Regions from separate parts of the Leclercia sp. GHBNCSD genome, predicted to be linked through region 1. Evidence: predicted binding sites of a transcription regulator. Region 1 holds the regulator's gene; each other region holds the start of a gene.
The links. The regulator PurR, encoded in region 1, represses purine synthesis genes. The targets are predictions, from matches to a motif close to CANGCAAACGTTTGCNTG.
Positions count from the first base shown of each region.

Region 2: the regulator PurR is predicted to act here: its motif matches at 1,249-1,266, upstream of gcvT (glycine cleavage system aminomethyltransferase GcvT).
Region 3: the regulator PurR is predicted to act here: its motif matches at 2,391-2,408, upstream of glyA (serine hydroxymethyltransferase).
Region 4: the regulator PurR is predicted to act here: its motif matches at 1,632-1,649, upstream of tusA (sulfurtransferase TusA).

Region 1 covers NZ_JBQVYO010000002.1:333,994-338,453, forward strand. Annotated here, with positions in the region: gene sodB (superoxide dismutase [Fe]) at 114-695, shown strand; gene ACT3IC_RS21955 (MFS transporter) at 734-1,900, opposite strand; gene cydH (cytochrome bd-I oxidase subunit CydH) at 2,065-2,154, opposite strand; gene purR (HTH-type transcriptional repressor PurR) at 2,451-3,476, shown strand; gene punR (DNA-binding transcriptional activator PunR) at 3,482-4,405, opposite strand.
Region 2 covers NZ_JBQVYO010000001.1:2,805,491-2,809,950, forward strand. Annotated here, with positions in the region: gene ubiI (FAD-dependent 2-octaprenylphenol hydroxylase) at 1-927, shown strand, start outside; gene gcvT (glycine cleavage system aminomethyltransferase GcvT) at 1,356-2,450, shown strand; gene gcvH (glycine cleavage system protein GcvH) at 2,474-2,863, shown strand; gene gcvP (aminomethyl-transferring glycine dehydrogenase) at 3,038-4,460, shown strand, end outside.
Region 3 covers NZ_JBQVYO010000001.1:3,168,095-3,172,554, reverse strand. Annotated here, with positions in the region: gene ACT3IC_RS15275 (ROK family protein) at 1-422, shown strand, start outside; gene ACT3IC_RS15270 (DoxX family protein) at 551-973, shown strand; gene glyA (serine hydroxymethyltransferase) at 1,021-2,274, opposite strand; gene hmpA (NO-inducible flavohemoprotein) at 2,579-3,769, shown strand; gene glnB (nitrogen regulatory protein P-II) at 3,856-4,194, opposite strand; gene glrR (two-component system response regulator GlrR) at 4,274-4,460, opposite strand, start outside.
Region 4 covers NZ_JBQVYO010000001.1:2,286,012-2,290,471, forward strand. Annotated here, with positions in the region: partial or broken gene ACT3IC_RS11020 (MFS transporter) at 1-94, shown strand, start outside; gene ACT3IC_RS11025 (DcrB family lipoprotein) at 99-656, opposite strand; gene ACT3IC_RS11030 (7-cyano-7-deazaguanine/7-aminomethyl-7-deazaguanine transporter) at 729-1,394, opposite strand; gene tusA (sulfurtransferase TusA) at 1,710-1,952, shown strand; gene ACT3IC_RS11040 (TRAP transporter substrate-binding protein) at 2,212-3,183, shown strand; gene ACT3IC_RS11045 (TRAP transporter small permease) at 3,196-3,705, shown strand; gene ACT3IC_RS11050 (TRAP transporter large permease) at 3,716-4,460, shown strand, end outside.

The DNA of each region.
Region 1 (4,460 bases):
CCGCGGGTAAGCCTGCGGGGTAAGTTCCTCTTTTGTAGGGTCTTTCAATTTGCTACTCTATCCTTACATTCAATATGGTTATTGGATGGTTCACTATAATAAGGAGAGAAGCAATGTCGTTTGAATTACCTGCATTACCGTATGCAAAAGACGCTCTGGCCCCGCATATTTCTGCGGAAACCCTGGAGTACCACTACGGCAAACATCACCAGACCTATGTCACCAACCTGAATAACCTGATCGCCGGCACCCCATTTGAAGGGAAAACCCTGGAAGAGATCGTGCGTAGTTCTGAGGGCGGTATCTTCAATAACGCCGCGCAGGTGTGGAACCACACCTTCTACTGGCACTGCCTGGCGCCTCAGGCCGGTGGTGAACCGACGGGTGATCTGGCTGACGCCATCATCGCCACCTTTGGTAGCTTTGCGGAATTTAAAGCGAAGTTTACCGACGCCGCGGTGAAAAACTTTGGCGCGGGCTGGACCTGGCTGGTGAAAGAGGCGGACGGGAAACTGGCCATCGTTTCCACGTCCAATGCGGGCACGCCGTTGACCAGCAACGCTACCCCACTGTTAACGGTGGATGTATGGGAACACGCTTACTACATCGATTACCGTAATGCGCGCCCGAACTACCTCGAGCACTTCTGGGCGCTGGTAAACTGGGAATTTGTTGCGAAGAACTTCGCGGCATAACGAAAAACGCAGAAGGCCGGGCCTTCTGCGTTTTGGTCTTATTCGGCGGCACAAACCGGTTCAGGTTGTTTTCTGTCGGCCATTAGCACCAGCAGAAGCCCCAGCGCGGCAATGATGGCCCCCATCACCGGAACAAAGCTGTACCCCAGCCCGCCGGAGATCACCGCACCACCCGCCGCCGCACCCAGCGCATTCCCCAGGTTAAACGCTCCGATATTGACGGAAGAGGATAACCCTGGCGCATCGCTTGCCACCCGCATCACACGCATTTGCAGCGGCGGTACCACCGCAAAGGTCGCCATTCCCCATACCACCATCGCGAACGCCGCCCCCACTTCATTACGTGCCAGCCACGGGATCGCCACCATAATCGCGATCAGCAGCAGTAGAAAGCCTTTCAGGGTGCCGCTTACGGAGCGGTCCGCCAGCTTGCCGCCCAGGAAGTTGCCGAGGGAGAAACCGACGCCAATCAGCACCAGCATCGCGGTAACAAAAGCAGGCGTCGCCTGGTTAATGTCATGCAGAACGGGCGCAATGTAGGTGTAGAGGGTGAACATTGCCCCAGCACCGAGAACCGTGGTCAGTAAGGCGGAAAGCACCTGCGGGCGCATCAGCACCGCCAGTTCTTTACGCACATCCGGCTTTTCGCCCGCGCCACCCGCAGGGAGGGAGAAGAAGAGCGCGACCATCGAGACCACGCCCAAAAGCGCCGTCGCCAGGAAGGACATCCGCCAGCCGATGGCTTCGCCCATCCACGTTGCGGCGGGTACGCCGCCAATATTGGCGATGGTGAGACCCATAAACATGGTTGCTACGGCGCTGGCCTGTTTATGCTTCGGCACTACGCTTGCGGCGACCACCGACCCGAGGCCAAAGAAGGCGCCGTGATTGAGGCTGGTCAAAATACGCGACAGCATCAGGGTGGTGTAATCCGGGGAGAGCGCCGACAGCACGTTACCGACGGTAAAGATCGCCATCAGGAAGATCAGCGCATTACGACGGCCGCGATGGGAAAGCAGCAAGGTCATCAGCGGTGCCCCTACCATTACGCCGATAGCGTAGGCGCTGATTAACATGCCCGCAGCGGGAATAGAGACATCCACACCCCGGGCGATAACCGGTAGCAGTCCCATTGGAGAAAACTCGGTGGTGCCGATGCCAAATGCGCCAATGGCCAGGGCCAGCAGCGGAAAATTGATTTTCATACTTCAACTCCGGATACCGTGTCGTCAGGCGACACAGAACAATGAAGGCGAAAGCATGACATCAATCACAAAAAATGAGAAGTTAACAATTTGGCAAAAGATTTTTGCCGGACGCGTAACAATAGCAGAAGGGAGACGAGGGAGCGTTAGCTCCCTCGCAAATATCAGTGCAGCGCAGCCGTAAGACCGCTGGCAACGATCAGACCCAGAACAATAACGGTGGTAATCAGCGAAAACTTAAGATCGGTACTCATCAATTTTTCTCCTTTTAATCACCCTACGAAGAGTGAGCTTGCTCATTTTTGCACAGTTCAGGGTAAAAATCTTGCTGGATTTAGATTGATATCGATTTTTACTCTTCCCCTTTTGGTCAAGATCAGCCAAAATTCCACGCTAAATTTATTAGCGTACCGGCCATTGACCCCCTCCTGACGTCCTGTGTCGTTTTCCCGGCGTACCGCAATTCAAATTGCGCAATTAGGGCGAGTGAAGGCAAACGTTTACCTATTGGTTTTTCAGGAGCTTAAGATATGGTCTGGAGTGACATCTGATGGCAACAATTAAAGACGTAGCGAAACGCGCAAACGTTTCCACTACAACCGTATCACATGTTATTAACAAAACCCGCTTTGTGGCGGAAGAGACGCGTAACAACGTCTGGGCAGCGATCAAAGAGCTGCACTATTCTCCGAGCGCCGTCGCCCGTAGTCTGAAGGTGAACCACACCAAATCGATCGGCCTGCTGGCGACCAGCAGCGAAGCCCCCTACTTCGCAGAAATTATTGAAGCGGTAGAGAAAAACTGCTTCCAGAAAGGTTACACCCTGATCCTCGGCAACGCCTGGAACAGCCTGGAGAAGCAGCGGGCCTATCTGTCAATGATGGCGCAAAAGCGCGTCGACGGCCTGCTGGTAATGTGCTCGGAATACCCGGAGCCGCTGCTGAAGATGCTGGAAGAGTATCGCAATATCCCGATGGTGGTGATGGACTGGGGCGAAGCGAAAGCGGACTTCACCGACTCGGTCATTGATAACGCCTTTGAAGGTGGCTACATGGCAGGACGTTATCTGATCGAACGCGGGCATCGCGATATCGGCGTCATCCCGGGCGCGCTGGAGCGCAACACCGGTGCCGGTCGTCTGGCCGGTTTTATGAAAGCGATGGAAGAAGCCTTAATCACGGTGCCGGAAAACTGGATCGTCCAGGGCGACTTTGAGCCGGAGTCCGGCTATCGCGCCATGCAGCAGATCCTCTCCCAGACGCCGCGTCCGACCGCTATTTTCTGCGGCGGCGATGTTATGGCGATGGGTGCCCTGTGTGCCGCTGACGAGATGGGCCTGCGCGTTCCGCAGGACGTTTCGCTGATCGGGTATGATAACGTGCGCAACGCCCGTTTCTTCACCCCGGCGCTGACCACCATCCACCAGCCAAAAGATTCGCTGGGCGAGACCGCCTTCAACATGCTGCTCGACCGTATCGTCAATAAACGTGAAGAGTCGCAGTCCATTGAAGTGCATCCGCGTTTGATCGAACGCCGCTCCGTCGCCGATGGCCCGTTCCGCGACTACCGCCGTTGATCCGCTCAGGGAGCCAGTACCTCTGGCTCCCGCAACCACTCCCTGTTCATCGTTTCACTGTCCCCCAGATAATCCAGCAGCCACGCCAGCGCCGGTGACATGTCGTTTTGTTGCCAGGTGAGGCAGCAGGCCGCATCCGGGAAGGGGTTTTCCAGCGTCAGCTCCACCCATTTGCCACTGTCTATCCAGGGCCGGGCAAAATGGACCGGCACCATCCCCACGCACAGCCCGGCCGACAGGCAGGTCGCAGAGGATTCCCAGTCCGGGGTGACGATCCGCCGCTGGTTATCCAGCAGCCAGGTGATCCGTTTCGGCAGCGAGCGGGAGGTATCTTCCCGCACCAGCGACGGCCAGTTGCGCAGGGTATCATCGCTGAGCGGGCCGGGAAGCGCGGCCAGCGGATGGTGGCTCGCCACCACGCAGACCCAGCTCAGCATCCCCATATCGCGAAACGCGTAGCGCCCCCCCACCGGTATCGCCTGGGTCGCGCCGATCGCCATCTCCACCCTGCCATCCGCCAGCGCATCCCAGACACCGTTAAAGACCTCCTGGGAGACACGCAGCTCAACGTCAGCGAAGTGGCGATAAAAGTCGACGATCATCTGGCGGGTGCGCTCGGGACGAACGATGTTATCCACCGCAATGGAGATATGCCCGCGCCAGCCGTTGGCAATCTGCTGACACTGTTCGCGGGTGATCTGCATTTTTTTGATAACAGAACGCCCCTCCTTCAGAAACCACAGCCCGGCAGGCGTCAGCTCCACATCACGGTGTCGCCGTTCAAATAGCGGCACCGCCAGCCACTCCTCAAGCTGACGCACCGTATAGCTGATGGCTGACGGGACACGATGTAGCTCCTGTGCCGCGCCGCTGAAACTGCCGTTACGCGCCACGGCATCCACCACTTCAAGGGAATATTCTGACCACATTTTCTGCCTGCAAAAAATTTGAATGCAACCGCCAAATATTAGCGTTTCACAAGCG
Region 2 (4,460 bases), on a different contig from region 1:
GCCTTTGATGATGAGAGCATGGGCTACAGCCATCTCGGCCATATCATCGAAAACGCGGTGATCCATCATGCCTTGTGGCAGAAAGCGCAGCAGTGCAGCGACGTTACGCTGATTGCCCCGGCACAACTGCAGCAGGTGGCCTGGGGTGAAAACGATGCCTTTATTACCCTGCAAAGCGGCGACATGCTGACTGCGCGTCTGGTGGTCGGGGCCGATGGTGCCAACTCCTGGTTGCGCAACAAAGCCGACATTCCCCTGACGTACTGGGACTACCGCCATCATGCCCTGGTCGCCACTATTCGCACCGCGGAACCGCACCAGGCGGTGGCCCGGCAGATCTTCCATAACGACGGCATTCTGGCCTTTTTGCCGCTCAGCGATCCGCATCTCTGCTCCATCGTCTGGTCGCTTTCCCCTGAGAAGGCGCAGCAGATGCAGGAGGCATCAGCCGAAGCGTTTAATCAGGCCCTGTGCGTGGCCTTTGATAACCGGCTGGGGCTCTGCACTGTCGAAAGCGAGCGTCAGGTATTCCCGTTAACCGGTCGCTATGCGCGCCAGTTCGCGGCGCATCGCCTGGCGCTGGTGGGCGACGCGGCGCACACCATTCATCCGCTGGCCGGGCAGGGGGTAAACCTGGGCTTTATGGATGCCGCCGAGCTGGTGAATGAACTGCGCCGCCTCCATCGTGAGGGCAAAGATATTGGTCAGCATATTTACCTGCGCCGGTACGAGCGTAGCCGTAAGCACAGCGCGGCAATGATGCTGGCGGGGATGCAGGGCTTCCGCGAACTCTTTGCCGGTGCCAATCCGGCGAAAAAACTGCTGCGCGATCTCGGTCTGAAACTGGCTGACACCCTCCCGGGCGTTAAACCACAACTTCTGCGTCAGGCGATGGGACTTAACGACCTGCCGGACTGGCTACGCTAATTTAGAACTCCATCACACTTTATTCTCCCGGCCTGCAGACCGGGGGATCTCCCTCGTTTGAAATAATCTAATTTCACCGCCTTTTTCGCATTAGATTAACTAATCTGGCTATTTTTATGTTACGGAAATTTCGCGCATTTTTCCGCAGTAAATATCAGCCTGTGCTAAATCCCATCTTATCAACTTTGCTTTTGTGCGGAACGATTCGCATTTTTATAGTGAATAACTCTGTACGCTTTGCTGGCTTTTTTGACCATAAGCTAATGTGATGACCCATTTTGCCTTATGGTTAACCACCGTTTTCGGTGGTAAGTTCTGAGGAAAGAGAACGTTTGCGTCGGTGTCCGGGAGCGATGCCGATGCCGGGTTTCGTGGTGAATTTTTCGCCATGAAACGCAAGACAGCCCAGCTCATTCAACGAGGATAAGATGGCTCAACAGACGCCTTTGTATGAACAACACACCTTATGCGGTGCACGCATGGTCGATTTCCATGGCTGGATGATGCCGCTGCATTATGGTTCGCAGATTGATGAGCATCATGCGGTGCGCACCGATGCCGGTATGTTCGACGTCTCTCACATGACCATTGTCGATCTGCACGGCAGCCGCACCCGGGAGTTTTTACGCTATCTGCTGGCAAACGACGTCGCCAAACTGAAGACGCCGGGTAAAGCGCTCTATAGCGGCATGCTGAATGCCTCCGGCGGCGTTATTGACGACCTGATTGTCTATTACCTCTCTGAAGATTTCTTCCGCCTCGTTGTAAACTCCGCCACCCGCGAAAAAGACCTCTCCTGGATCACCCAACACGCTGAACCTTACGGCATCGACATCACCGTGCGTGACGACCTGTCGCTGATTGCGGTGCAGGGGCCAAATGCCCAGGCGAAAGCCGCCTCCCTGTTTAACGAAGAACAGCGTAAAGCCACCGAAGGCATGAAGCCGTTCTTTGGCGTGCAGGCGGGCGATCTCTTTGTGGCGACCACCGGCTACACCGGTGAAGCGGGCTATGAAATTGCCATGCCGAACGAAAAAGCGGCCGATTTCTGGCGTGCGCTGGTGGAAGCGGGCGTTAAGCCGGCGGGTCTGGGCGCGCGCGATACGCTGCGTCTGGAAGCTGGTATGAATTTATATGGCCAGGAGATGGACGAAGGGGTCTCTCCACTGGCGGCCAACATGGGCTGGACCATAGCCTGGGAACCGGCCGATCGCGACTTTATCGGTCGTGAAGTGCTGGAACAGCAGCGTGAGAAGGGCACCGAACAGCTGGTTGGGCTGGTGATGACCGAGAAAGGCGTCCTGCGCGGTGAACTGCCGGTACGTTTCACCGATGCCAATGGCAACCACTGCGAAGGCATTATCACCAGCGGCACCTTCTCCCCAACGCTGGGTTACAGTATTGCGCTGGCGCGTGTGCCGGCGGGCATTGGCGAGACGGCCGTGGTGCAGATCCGCAACCGCGAAATGCCGGTCCGCGTGACCAAACCAATTTTTGTTCGCGCCGGTAAACCGGTCGCCTAATTATTTTTATCAGGAGAAATTCAATGAGCAATGTGCCAGCAGAACTGAAATACAGCAAAGAACACGAGTGGCTGCGCAAAGAAGCCGACGGCACCTATACCGTTGGGATCACCGAACATGCTCAGGAGCTGTTAGGTGACATGGTCTTTGTGGATCTGCCGGAAGTGGGCGCGACCGTGACCGCGGGCGACGACTGTGCGGTGGCGGAATCGGTAAAAGCGGCTTCAGACATCTATGCCCCGGTCGGCGGCGAAATCGTGGCGGTTAACGACGCCCTGAGCGACTCCCCGGAGCTGGTCAACAGCGAGCCTTACGGCGAAGGCTGGATCTTCAAAATCAAAGCCAGCGATGAAGCGGAAGTTGCCGCCCTGCTGGATGCCACCGCGTACGAAGCTCTACTCGAAGACGAATAAATACGCGTCATCCTTCACGTTGCAGGCGCGTTGGCTTCCTCGCTCACCCCGGTCACTTACCTGAGTAAGCTCCCGGGGATTCGCTGCGTCGCCGCCTTCCTGCAACGCGAATGATTTAGCGTATTCAGTTAAATTCCAAATACGATTCACTGCACGTTTCAGGAACCATCGCTCATGACACAGACTTTAAGCCAGCTTGAAAACCGTGGCGCCTTCATCGAACGTCACATTGGGCCGGATGCTCAGCAACAGCAGGAGATGCTGAAGACGGTTGGCGCGGATTCGCTCAACGCCTTGATCGGCCAGATTGTGCCAAAGGATATTCAGCTCGACACGCCGCCGCAGGTGGGGGAATCGACCACTGAATATGCCGCCCTGGCGGAACTGAAGGGCATTGCCAGCCTGAACAAGCGCTTTAAGTCTTACATTGGCATGGGTTACACCAACGTGCAGTTACCGCCGGTGATCCTGCGTAACATGCTGGAAAACCCGGGCTGGTACACCGCGTACACCCCTTATCAGCCGGAAGTCTCTCAGGGCCGTCTGGAAGCGCTGCTAAACTTCCAGCAGGTGACGCTGGATCTGACCGGTCTGGATATCGCCTCCGCCTCGCTGCTGGATGAAGCCACTGCCGCCGCAGAAGCGATGGCGATGGCAAAACGCGTCAGCAAACTGAAGGGCGCAAACCGCTTCTTCGTCGCAGCCGACGTGCATCCGCAAACCCTCGACGTGGTACGTACCCGTGCTGAGACCTTTGGCTTTGAAGTGATTGTTGATGATGCCGATAAAGTGCTGGATCACCAGGATGTGTTCGGCGTGCTGTTGCAGCAGGTGGGCACCACCGGTGAAGTGCACGATTACGCCAAACTGATTGCCGAGCTGAAAGGGCGTAAAATTGTCGTCAGCGTGGCTGCCGATTTTATGGCGCTGGTGCTGTTAACCGCCCCGGGTAAACAGGGCGCAGACATCGTCTTCGGCTCCGCGCAGCGCTTCGGCGTACCGATGGGCTACGGCGGTCCACACGCGGCCTTCTTCGCCGCCAAAGATGAATTCAAACGCTCCATGCCAGGCCGTATTATTGGCGTATCGAAAGATGCCGCCGGCAATACCGCCCTGCGAATGGCGATGCAGACTCGCGAGCAGCATATCCGCCGTGAGAAAGCGAACTCCAACATCTGTACCTCTCAGGTACTGCTGGCCAACATCGCCAGCCTTTATGCGGTCTTCCATGGCCCGGTTGGCCTGAAGCGTATCGCCAGCCGCATTCATCGCCTGGCCGATATTCTCGCCTGTGGCCTGCAGCAGAAAGGTCAAAAACTGCGTCACGCCCACTTCTTCGACACCCTGTGCGTTGACGTGGCCGACAAAGCGACCGTGCTGGCACGCGCTGAGGCGGCAGAAATTAACCTGCGCAGTGACATCCTGAATGCGGTCAGCATCACCCTGGATGAGACCACCACCCGTGACGATCTGCAGGTGCTCTTCAACGTCCTGCTGGGTGAAGACCACGGTCTGGATGTGGACACGCTCGATAAAGAGGTGGCGCACGACAGTTGCTCCATTCAGGCGAGCATGCTGCGCGATGACGCGATCCTGA
Region 3 (4,460 bases), on a different contig from region 1:
TGGAGACGGTCGCCTCCCTCTCAGCCCTTAAAAAACAGGCGCGTTTATGGCTGAAATCCCAGCCCGGCACCCTCGGGCTTGATCCGGACAGCCTCACCAGTCTGCAGCTGATTGAGGCCTGGCGTCAGGGGAATGCTCCAATTCAGCGCTGGGCTGACGAGGCCGCCAACGCTATCGGACTGACGCTCTACAACCTGCTCAATATCCTTAATATCAACCAAATCTGGTTCTATGGCCGCAGCTGCGCCTTTGGCGAACGCTGGCTGCAGACCATCAATCGCCAGATTGGATTTACCCCCTTCGATCACGGCGATGCGGTGCGTAACCGGCAAACGGAAATCGCCTTTGGCGGCTTAACCCGGCAGCAGCAGATTATCGGCATTGGCTTTCTGTTCGTGGAGGACGCGCTGGCGGAAGGCTAGCGGAGAACATGCTGAAAGGGGGGGGAATTTAAATCATCCTGATGGCTGATTTATGGCGAAAAGCGGAATGGCGGGGCGGCAATTTGTGTATTAGCTTTAAGATAAATCCCACCCCAAACGAGCCTGCCATGAACACACTACGGTATTTCGATTTTGGTCAGTCCCGGGCGCTGATCCTGTTGATTGCCCGTCTCGCCCTTATCCTTCTGTTCATTATTTTCGGCGTGCCTAAAATGTTCGGTTTTGACGGCACGGTGCAGTATATGGTGAAGCTGGGCGCCCCGATGCCGATGCTGGCGGCCATTGTGGCGGTGATCATGGAAGTGCCCGCCGCCATTCTCATCGTGCTCGGCTTTTTTACTCGCCCGCTGGCGGTCCTGTTTGTCTTTTATACGCTGGGAACGGCGTTGATTGGGCACCACTACTGGGATATGAGTGGCGATGCGGTAATGCCGAACATGATTAACTTCTTCAAGAACATCAGCATCGCTGGCGGATTCCTGCTGCTGGCGGTGGCCGGGCCGGGCGCTATCTCCATCGACCGGCGTTAGCCATAAAAAAGGCCGCTTGCGCGGCCTTTCTGTTCTGCGAGGCAGACTTATGCGTAAACCGGGAAGCGGGCGCAGATCTCCAGCACTTTCGCTTTCACGCGTTCGATAACCGCTTCGTCGTTGATGTTGTCCAGCACGTCGCACATCCAGCCCGCCAGCTCTTTCACTTCCGCTTCTTTAAAGCCGCGGCGAGTGACAGCCGGAGAACCGATACGGATACCGGAGGTCACAAACGGGCTCTTCGGATCGTTTGGTACGCTGTTTTTGTTAACGGTGATGTTGGCGCGGCCCAGGGCAGCGTCAGCTTCTTTACCGGTCAGGTTTTTATCAACCAGATCCAGCAGGAACAGGTGGTTTTCAGTCCCGCCGGAGACCACTTTGTAACCGCGGTTCAGGAAGACTTCCACCATCGCTTTGGCGTTCTTAGCAACCTGCTGCTGGTAAACCTTGAACTCTGGCTCCATCGCCTCTTTCAGCGCCACGGCTTTTGCCGCGATAACGTGCATCAGCGGGCCGCCCTGCGCGCTTGGGAAGACAGCAGAGTTCAGTTTTTTGTACAGCTCTTCGTCACCGCCCTTCGCCAGGATCAGGCCGCCGCGCGGACCGGCCAGGGTTTTGTGGGTAGTGGTGGTGACAACGTGTGCGTGTGGAACCGGGTTCGGGTAGACGCCTGCGGCGATCAGACCGGCAACGTGTGCCATATCGACGAACAGGTATGCGCCGATGCTGTCTGCGATTTCACGCATTTTTGCCCAGTCAACAACACCGGAGTAGGCAGAGAAACCACCGATGATCATCTTCGGTTTGTGCTCTTTGGCCTGCTTCTCCATGTCGGCGTAGTCAATTTTACCGGACTCATCGATACCGTAAGGGATGATGTTGTACAGTTTGCCGGAGAAGTTAACCGGGGAGCCGTGAGTCAGGTGGCCGCCCTGCGCCAGGTTCATACCCAGTACGGTATCGCCCGGCTGCAGCAGTGCGGTATAGACAGCGAAGTTAGCCTGAGAGCCAGAGTGCGGCTGCACGTTAGCGTAATCAGCGCCAAACAGCTCTTTTGCACGGTCGATTGCCAGCTGTTCAACCACATCGACATACTCGCAACCGCCGTAGTAGCGCTTGCCCGGGTAACCTTCAGCATATTTGTTGGTCAGCTGAGAGCCCTGCGCCTGCATCACGCGCGGGCTGGTGTAGTTTTCGGAGGCGATCAGTTCGATGTGCTCTTCCTGACGTACTTTTTCCTGCTCCATAGCCTGCCACAGTTCGGCATCATAATCGGCAATGTTCATTTCACGCTTTAACATCCGCATCTCCTGACTCAGCTAACAAGTAAATTTTGGCCTGAAAAGGCAGTCCTGATGGACGACGGGCAACAGTATAACTGATTAGCAGAGTGATAACAGGTCTTGACAAAGGATTTTACGCAAACGTTTACCTACCCGCCACGCAAGGGTTTGAGGAATAGCGTACTCGCCCTGCAAAAGGGAATTCTTTTCAGGTTTGTGATGCAGTTAATTCATGTTGCAAAGAACCATTTACAAAGCAGGGTTATTTTTTATAAGATGCATTCAAAATACACTATTAAAGTAACATTTGAAGGAAGCTGCTATGTTAGATGCCCAAACCATCGCTACCGTAAAAGCCACGATTCCCCTGCTGGTCGAAACGGGTCCTAAACTTACCGCCCATTTTTACGATCGTATGTTCGCGCACAACCCGGAGCTCAAAGAGATTTTTAACATGAGCAACCAGCGTAATGGCGATCAGCGCGAAGCGTTATTCAACGCCATTGCCGCCTACGCCAGCAACATCGAGAACCTGCCGGCCCTGCTGCCAGCAGTGGAAAAAATCGCTCAGAAACATACCAGCTTCCAGATCAAACCTGAGCAGTACAACATTGTTGGCACCCACCTGCTGGCGACCCTGGACGAAATGTTCAGCCCGGGCCAGGAGGTGCTGGACGCCTGGGGCAAAGCCTACGGCGTGCTGGCGAATGTCTTCATCAACCGTGAAGCGCAGATCTACAGCGAAAACGCCAGTAAGACCGGCGGATGGGAAGGTACCCGCGCCTTCCGTATCGTGGAAAAAACCCCGCGCAGCCAGCTTATCACCAGCTTTGAATTTGAACCCGTCGACGGCCAGCCGGTTGCCGATTACCAGCCAGGCCAGTACCTGGGCGTGTGGCTGAAGCCTGAAGGCTTCCCGCATCAGGAGATCCGCCAGTACTCCCTGACCCGCAAGCCAAACGGCAAAAGCTATCGCATTGCGGTAAAACGCGAGGAAGGCGGTCAGGTTTCGACATGGCTGCATAACGAAGCCCGCGTGGGTGATGTGGTGCATCTGGCCGCCCCTGCGGGCGACTTCTTTATGGCTGTTGAAAGCAATACCCCGGTGACGCTGATCTCCGCCGGTGTCGGCCAGACCCCGATGCTGGCGATGCTGGACACCCTGGCGAAGGCGCAGCATAAGGCGCAGGTGAACTGGTTCCACGCTGCAGAGAATGGCGAAGTGCATGCGTTTTCTGATGAAGTGAAAAGCCTGGCTGCCGGCCTGCCGCACTTTACCGCTCATACCTGGTATCGCCTGCCGTCGGATGACGACCGTGCCGCTGCCCGCTTCGACAGCGAAGGCCTGATGGCGTTAAGCGAGCATAAAGAGCAGTTCCACGCCCCGGAGATGCAGTTCTACGTCTGTGGCCCGGTGGCCTTTATGCAGTATGCCGCCGCGCAGCTCCTTGAGCTGGGGGTGAATAAAGAGAACATTCACTACGAATGCTTCGGCCCGCATAAGGTGCTGTAATGCAAAAAGCCCCTCAGTAGAGGGGCTTTTTTTTGCCCGGCGGCGCTGCGCTTGCAGGGGCCTACGGGATGTCAAACAACGGGTAATTAAATCGCTGCGTCGTCTTCTTCGCCGGTACGGATACGGATCACGCGCGCCACGTCAAAGACGAAGATTTTGCCATCACCAATTTTGCCGGTCTGTGCGGTGCGGATAATGGTATCCACGCAGGTATCCACGATGTCATCCGACACCACGATCTCAATCTTCACCTTCGGCAGGAAATCGACCATGTATTCTGCGCCACGGTAGAGTTCGGTGTGGCCCTTCTGACGACCAAAGCCTTTCACCTCTGTCACCGTCATGCCGGTAATGCCGACTTCTGCCAGCGCTTCGCGCACATCATCCAGTTTGAAAGGTTTAATAATCGCATCAATCTTTTTCATGGTGGTCCTTAAACTTATGCCTGTCAGCTGCCTCGTAATCGGTTGCTCACAGTATCATATTCAGGCGGAATTTAGCGCATCACTCTTTAAAATCGTTTGCTTCCAGCTCATGGCGCGAGAGCAGTTTATAAAACTCGGTGCGGTTACGCCCCGCCATGCGCGCCGCATGGGTGACGTTGCCTTTGGTGATCTGCAGTAACTTACGCAGATAGTTAAGCTCAAACTGGTTGCGGGCTTCAACGAAGGTCGGCAGGGCGGTGTTTTCG
Region 4 (4,460 bases), on a different contig from region 1:
TATCTATCTGGCGGCGGCGGGGTTGGTGGCGGTGGCGTTACTGCTGACGTGGCGGCTAAAAAAATGGCCTCCGGAGGAGGCCATTTCATCGTGATGACTTACTGAATCACCAGGGTATTGATGATGTTCTCTGCGGCAGTTTGCGCTTTCTGCTGGTCGTCAGCAGGCAGCGTGATCTGCAGGGTCAGCAGCTTGTTGTCCACTTTACCCAGCACCACGGATGAGTAAGCGGTCTGGCCTTTGGCAGAGATAATGCTGTCCAGCTGTTGCAGGGTGTGGCCTTTCAGATCGATGGCTTTGTTGGTGACCACCTGCAGCTGCGGGTCGCGGCTGCGCTGCTGATCTTCCAGACGTTTCGCCAGCACGCCCAGGTCTTCACTGGTGTCGTCGCCGACGATCACAATCACCGCTTTCTGCCCGGTGGCATCGGAATAGACGTGCATATTGTTCGCCTGCGTACCCAGCTTGCCGCTCTGATCGGTCATATCCGCGGGCAGTGAGAAACTGAGTTTGCCATCCATCAGGCTGACCGGCTGACCCGTGGCGTTGCTTTCCGCAGACGCAGCCTGAGCAGGTGCTTTCGTGTCGCTGTTATCACAAGCGGCAAGCCCCATCACCAGCAGGCCAATCCCGACATATTTAACCAGATTGCGCATTACATTCTTCCTTTCGATAAACGGCCATAACGGCGCATCAATCCATCTTATCACAACTGTTCAGGGGAACCTTTAACCTGCCCGTAATGCTGAAATTTCAGATTTATCCTCGAATCTTTTCAGCAACATATTCAGCAGTACGCCGTACATCGGCAGGAAGAAGACCAGGCTGATAAGCACCTTGAAGGCGTAATCCACGAGGGCAATTTCCATCCAGTGTTCGGCCATAAACGCATCCGGGCTGCGCCAGAAGGCGATAAAGAAAAAGGCCAGCGTATCGCTGACGTTGCCAAACAGCGTGGAGGCGGTCGGCGCCATCCACCAGAGATGGTTCTGGCGCAGGCGGTTAAAGACATGCACGTCGAGGATCTGCCCAAGCGCATAGGCCATAAAGCTGGCGGCGGCGATACGGGCGACAAAAAGGTTAAAGTGCGTCAGCGCCTCAAAGCCCTGCCAGCTTCCCATATAGAACAGCGAGGAGATCCCGTACGACACAAACAGCGCCGGAAGCATGACGGCAAAAATAATGCGTCGGGCGAGCGGTGCGCCAAAGATACGGACGGTAAGATCGGTCGCAAGGAAGATAAACGGGAAACTGAACGCGCCCCAGGTGGTATGAAAACCAAAAATGGAGATCGGCAGCTGTACCAGGTAGTTACTGGAGGTAATCACCAGCAGATGGAAAAGCGAAAGCCAGAACAACGCTTTTACGCGCTGCGATTGAGAGAACTGCGTCATATTGTGACCTTTTTATAAGTTGGGGTGAGGGAACCCAATATGAATCTGGCCATCAGGCTATTTTATTCGCCATTCTGAATCCGGGCAGTGCTCAAAATCCTCACGTACTCTATGTACGCTCCGGTTTTTGCGCGCTGTCCGTCTCCAGACTGGCTTCAACAATAACGCCTGTTGGAACAGATTCTGAAAACCGGCCGCATCATACTGCTTTCATTGTGCTTTGCAACGGCTAATTTTTACGCAATCGTTAACCTGGTTTGCTTTGCCCGGTCTGGGGCGTAAACTACTGCCGTTTTTTATCTGAACGAGACGACGATGACCGATCTGTTTTCCAGCCCAGACCATACTCTTGACGCCCAGGGCCTGCGCTGCCCGGAACCGGTGATGATGGTGCGCAAAACCGTGCGCACGATGCAAACCGGCGAGACGCTATTAATTATTGCCGACGATCCGGCCACCACCCGCGATATTCCCGGCTTTTGTACCTTTATGGAACATGAGCTGCTGGCACAGGAAACCGCCTCGCTGCCCTATCGCTATCTGATCCGCAAAGGCTAATGCCATTTTGCCCGGCGGCGCTGCGCTTGCACGGGCCTACGCGTAGGCCGGGTAAGGCGTAGCCGCCCTCCGGCACGCCCTCCTGCACGGGCCTGAAAGGCCATTCGTTTGAACTCCATCACCAATTTGAACCATTGTTTCAAATTTTAGCGCTTTTTTGTGAGGCGCTTCACCCTCGTTTTCCAGGCCTTAGGCTAGTTTTGAAGCTGAAAACTAAAACGCCGTTCCAACGCTTACCTCATACCCTGGAGTTGACTCAATGAAAACGACCATCAAGCCGTTGCTGGCCGCTCTGTGTCTGTCTGCTTTTGCTGCCTCTGTCTCTGCTCAAACCATTAAAGCTGCTGATGTGCATCCTGAAGGCTACCCGAACGTGGTGGCGGTGGAGCATATGGGTGAAAAACTTAAACAACAAACCGACGGCAAGCTGGAGATCAAAGTCTTCCCTGGCGGCGTACTGGGTGATGAAAAGCAGATGATTGAGCAGGCGCAGATGGGCGCCATCGATATGATCCGCGTCTCCATGGCGCCGGTTGCGGCCATCCTGCCGGATATCGAAGTCTTTACCCTGCCGTATGTATTCCGCGATGAAGACCATATGCACAAAGTGATCGACGGCGACATCGGTAAGCAGATCGGCGAAAAACTGACGGCGAACCCGAAATCGAAGCTGGTCTTCCTCGGCTGGATGGACTCCGGCACCCGTAACCTGATCACCAAAGATCCGATTGTTAAACCGGAAGATTTGAAAGGTAAGAAAATCCGCGTTCAGGGCAGCCCGGTGGCGCTGGCGACGTTGAAAGATATGGGCGCCAACTCGGTGGCGATGGGGGTAAGTGAAGTCTACAGCGGCATGCAGACCGGCGTTATCGACGGCGCTGAGAATAACCCACCGACCTATATCGCCCACAACTACATGCCGGTGGCCAAAAACTACACCCTGAGCGGCCACTTTATCACTCCGGAAATGCTGCTCTACTCCAAAATGAAGTGGGACAAGCTGAGCGCCGACGAGCAGGAAAAAATTAAGACCCTGGCCCGTGAAGCGCAGATGGAGCAGCGTAAGCTGTGGCAGGCCTACAACGACGAAGCGCTGGCGAAGATGAAGGCGGGCGGCGTGCAGTTCCATGACATCGATAAGGCGGTGTTCGTCAAAGCGACCGAGCCGGTGCGCGCCCAGTATGGTGAAAAACATCAGGATCTGATGAAAGCCATCGCTGACGTTAAGTAAGCCGGAGTATTTATGTCCGAACTCTATCTGAAATGGATGGACCGTCTCTACCTGCTGGCGATGGCCATTGCCGGGCTGTCGCTGCTGGTGATGACCATCGTTATCCCGATTGGCATCTTTTCGCGCTACGTACTCAACCGCGGTGAGTCGTGGCCGGAGCCGATTGCCATTATCTGCATGGTGACGTTCACCTTTATCGGCGCGGCGGTGAGCTACCGCGCCGGCTCACATATTGCGGTGAACATGCTCACAGACAGATTGCCAGACTCACTGAAAACGGTCTGCGCACGGGTGGTGGATCTGCTGATGCTGGTCATCTCCGGCATCATGTTCTGGTACAGCTACCTGCTGTGCATTGAACTCTGGGACCAGCCGGTCGCGGAGTTTCCGATCCTGACCTCCGGCGAAAGTTATCTGCCGCTGCCGGTGGGGTCGGCGATTTTGATCCTGTTTGTGCTTGAGCGCCTGCTGTTTGGCTCTCAGGAAAGTCGCCCGGTCGTGCTGATCGGCAACCACAGTTAAGGGGTGAACAATGGATGCCTTTGTTTTGTTATTCACCCTCGCCATTCTGCTGGCGCTGGGGATGCCGGTGGCCTTTGCCGTCGGCTTAAGCGCCGTGGCTGGCGCGCTGTGGATTGATCTGCCGCTGGAAGCATTAATGATCCAAATCACCAGCGGGGTGAACAAATTTACCCTGCTGGCGATCCCGTTCTTTATCCTCGCGGGGGCGATCATGGCGGAAGGGGGCATTGCCCGGCGGCTGGTTAACTTCGCCTATATCTTTGTCGGCTTTATTCGCGGCGGGCTGTCGCTGGTGAATATCGTCGCTTCGACCTTTTTCGGCGCTATTTCCGGCTCCTCGGTGGCGGATACCGCCTCCATCGGGACCGTGATGATCCCGGAGATGGAGAAGAAGGGCTATCCGCGCGAATATGCGGCGGCGGTCACCGCCAGCGGCTCGGTGCAGGCGATTCTGATCCCGCCGAGCCACAACTCGGTGATCTACTCCCTGGCGGCAGGCGGCACGGTCTCTATCGCCACGCTGTTTATCGCGGGCGTACTGCCGGGTCTGCTGCTGGGCATGGGGCTGATGGCGCTCTGTTTATGCTTCGCGCGCAAGCGCGGCTACCCGAAAGGGGAGCGCATTCCGTTCAAGCAGGCGTTAAAAACCATGCTGGATGCGCTGTGGGGCCTGATGACGGTGGTGATTATTCTCGGCGGGATCCTGTCGGGTATCTTTACCGCAACGGAGTCTGCGGCGGTCGCCTGCCTGTGGG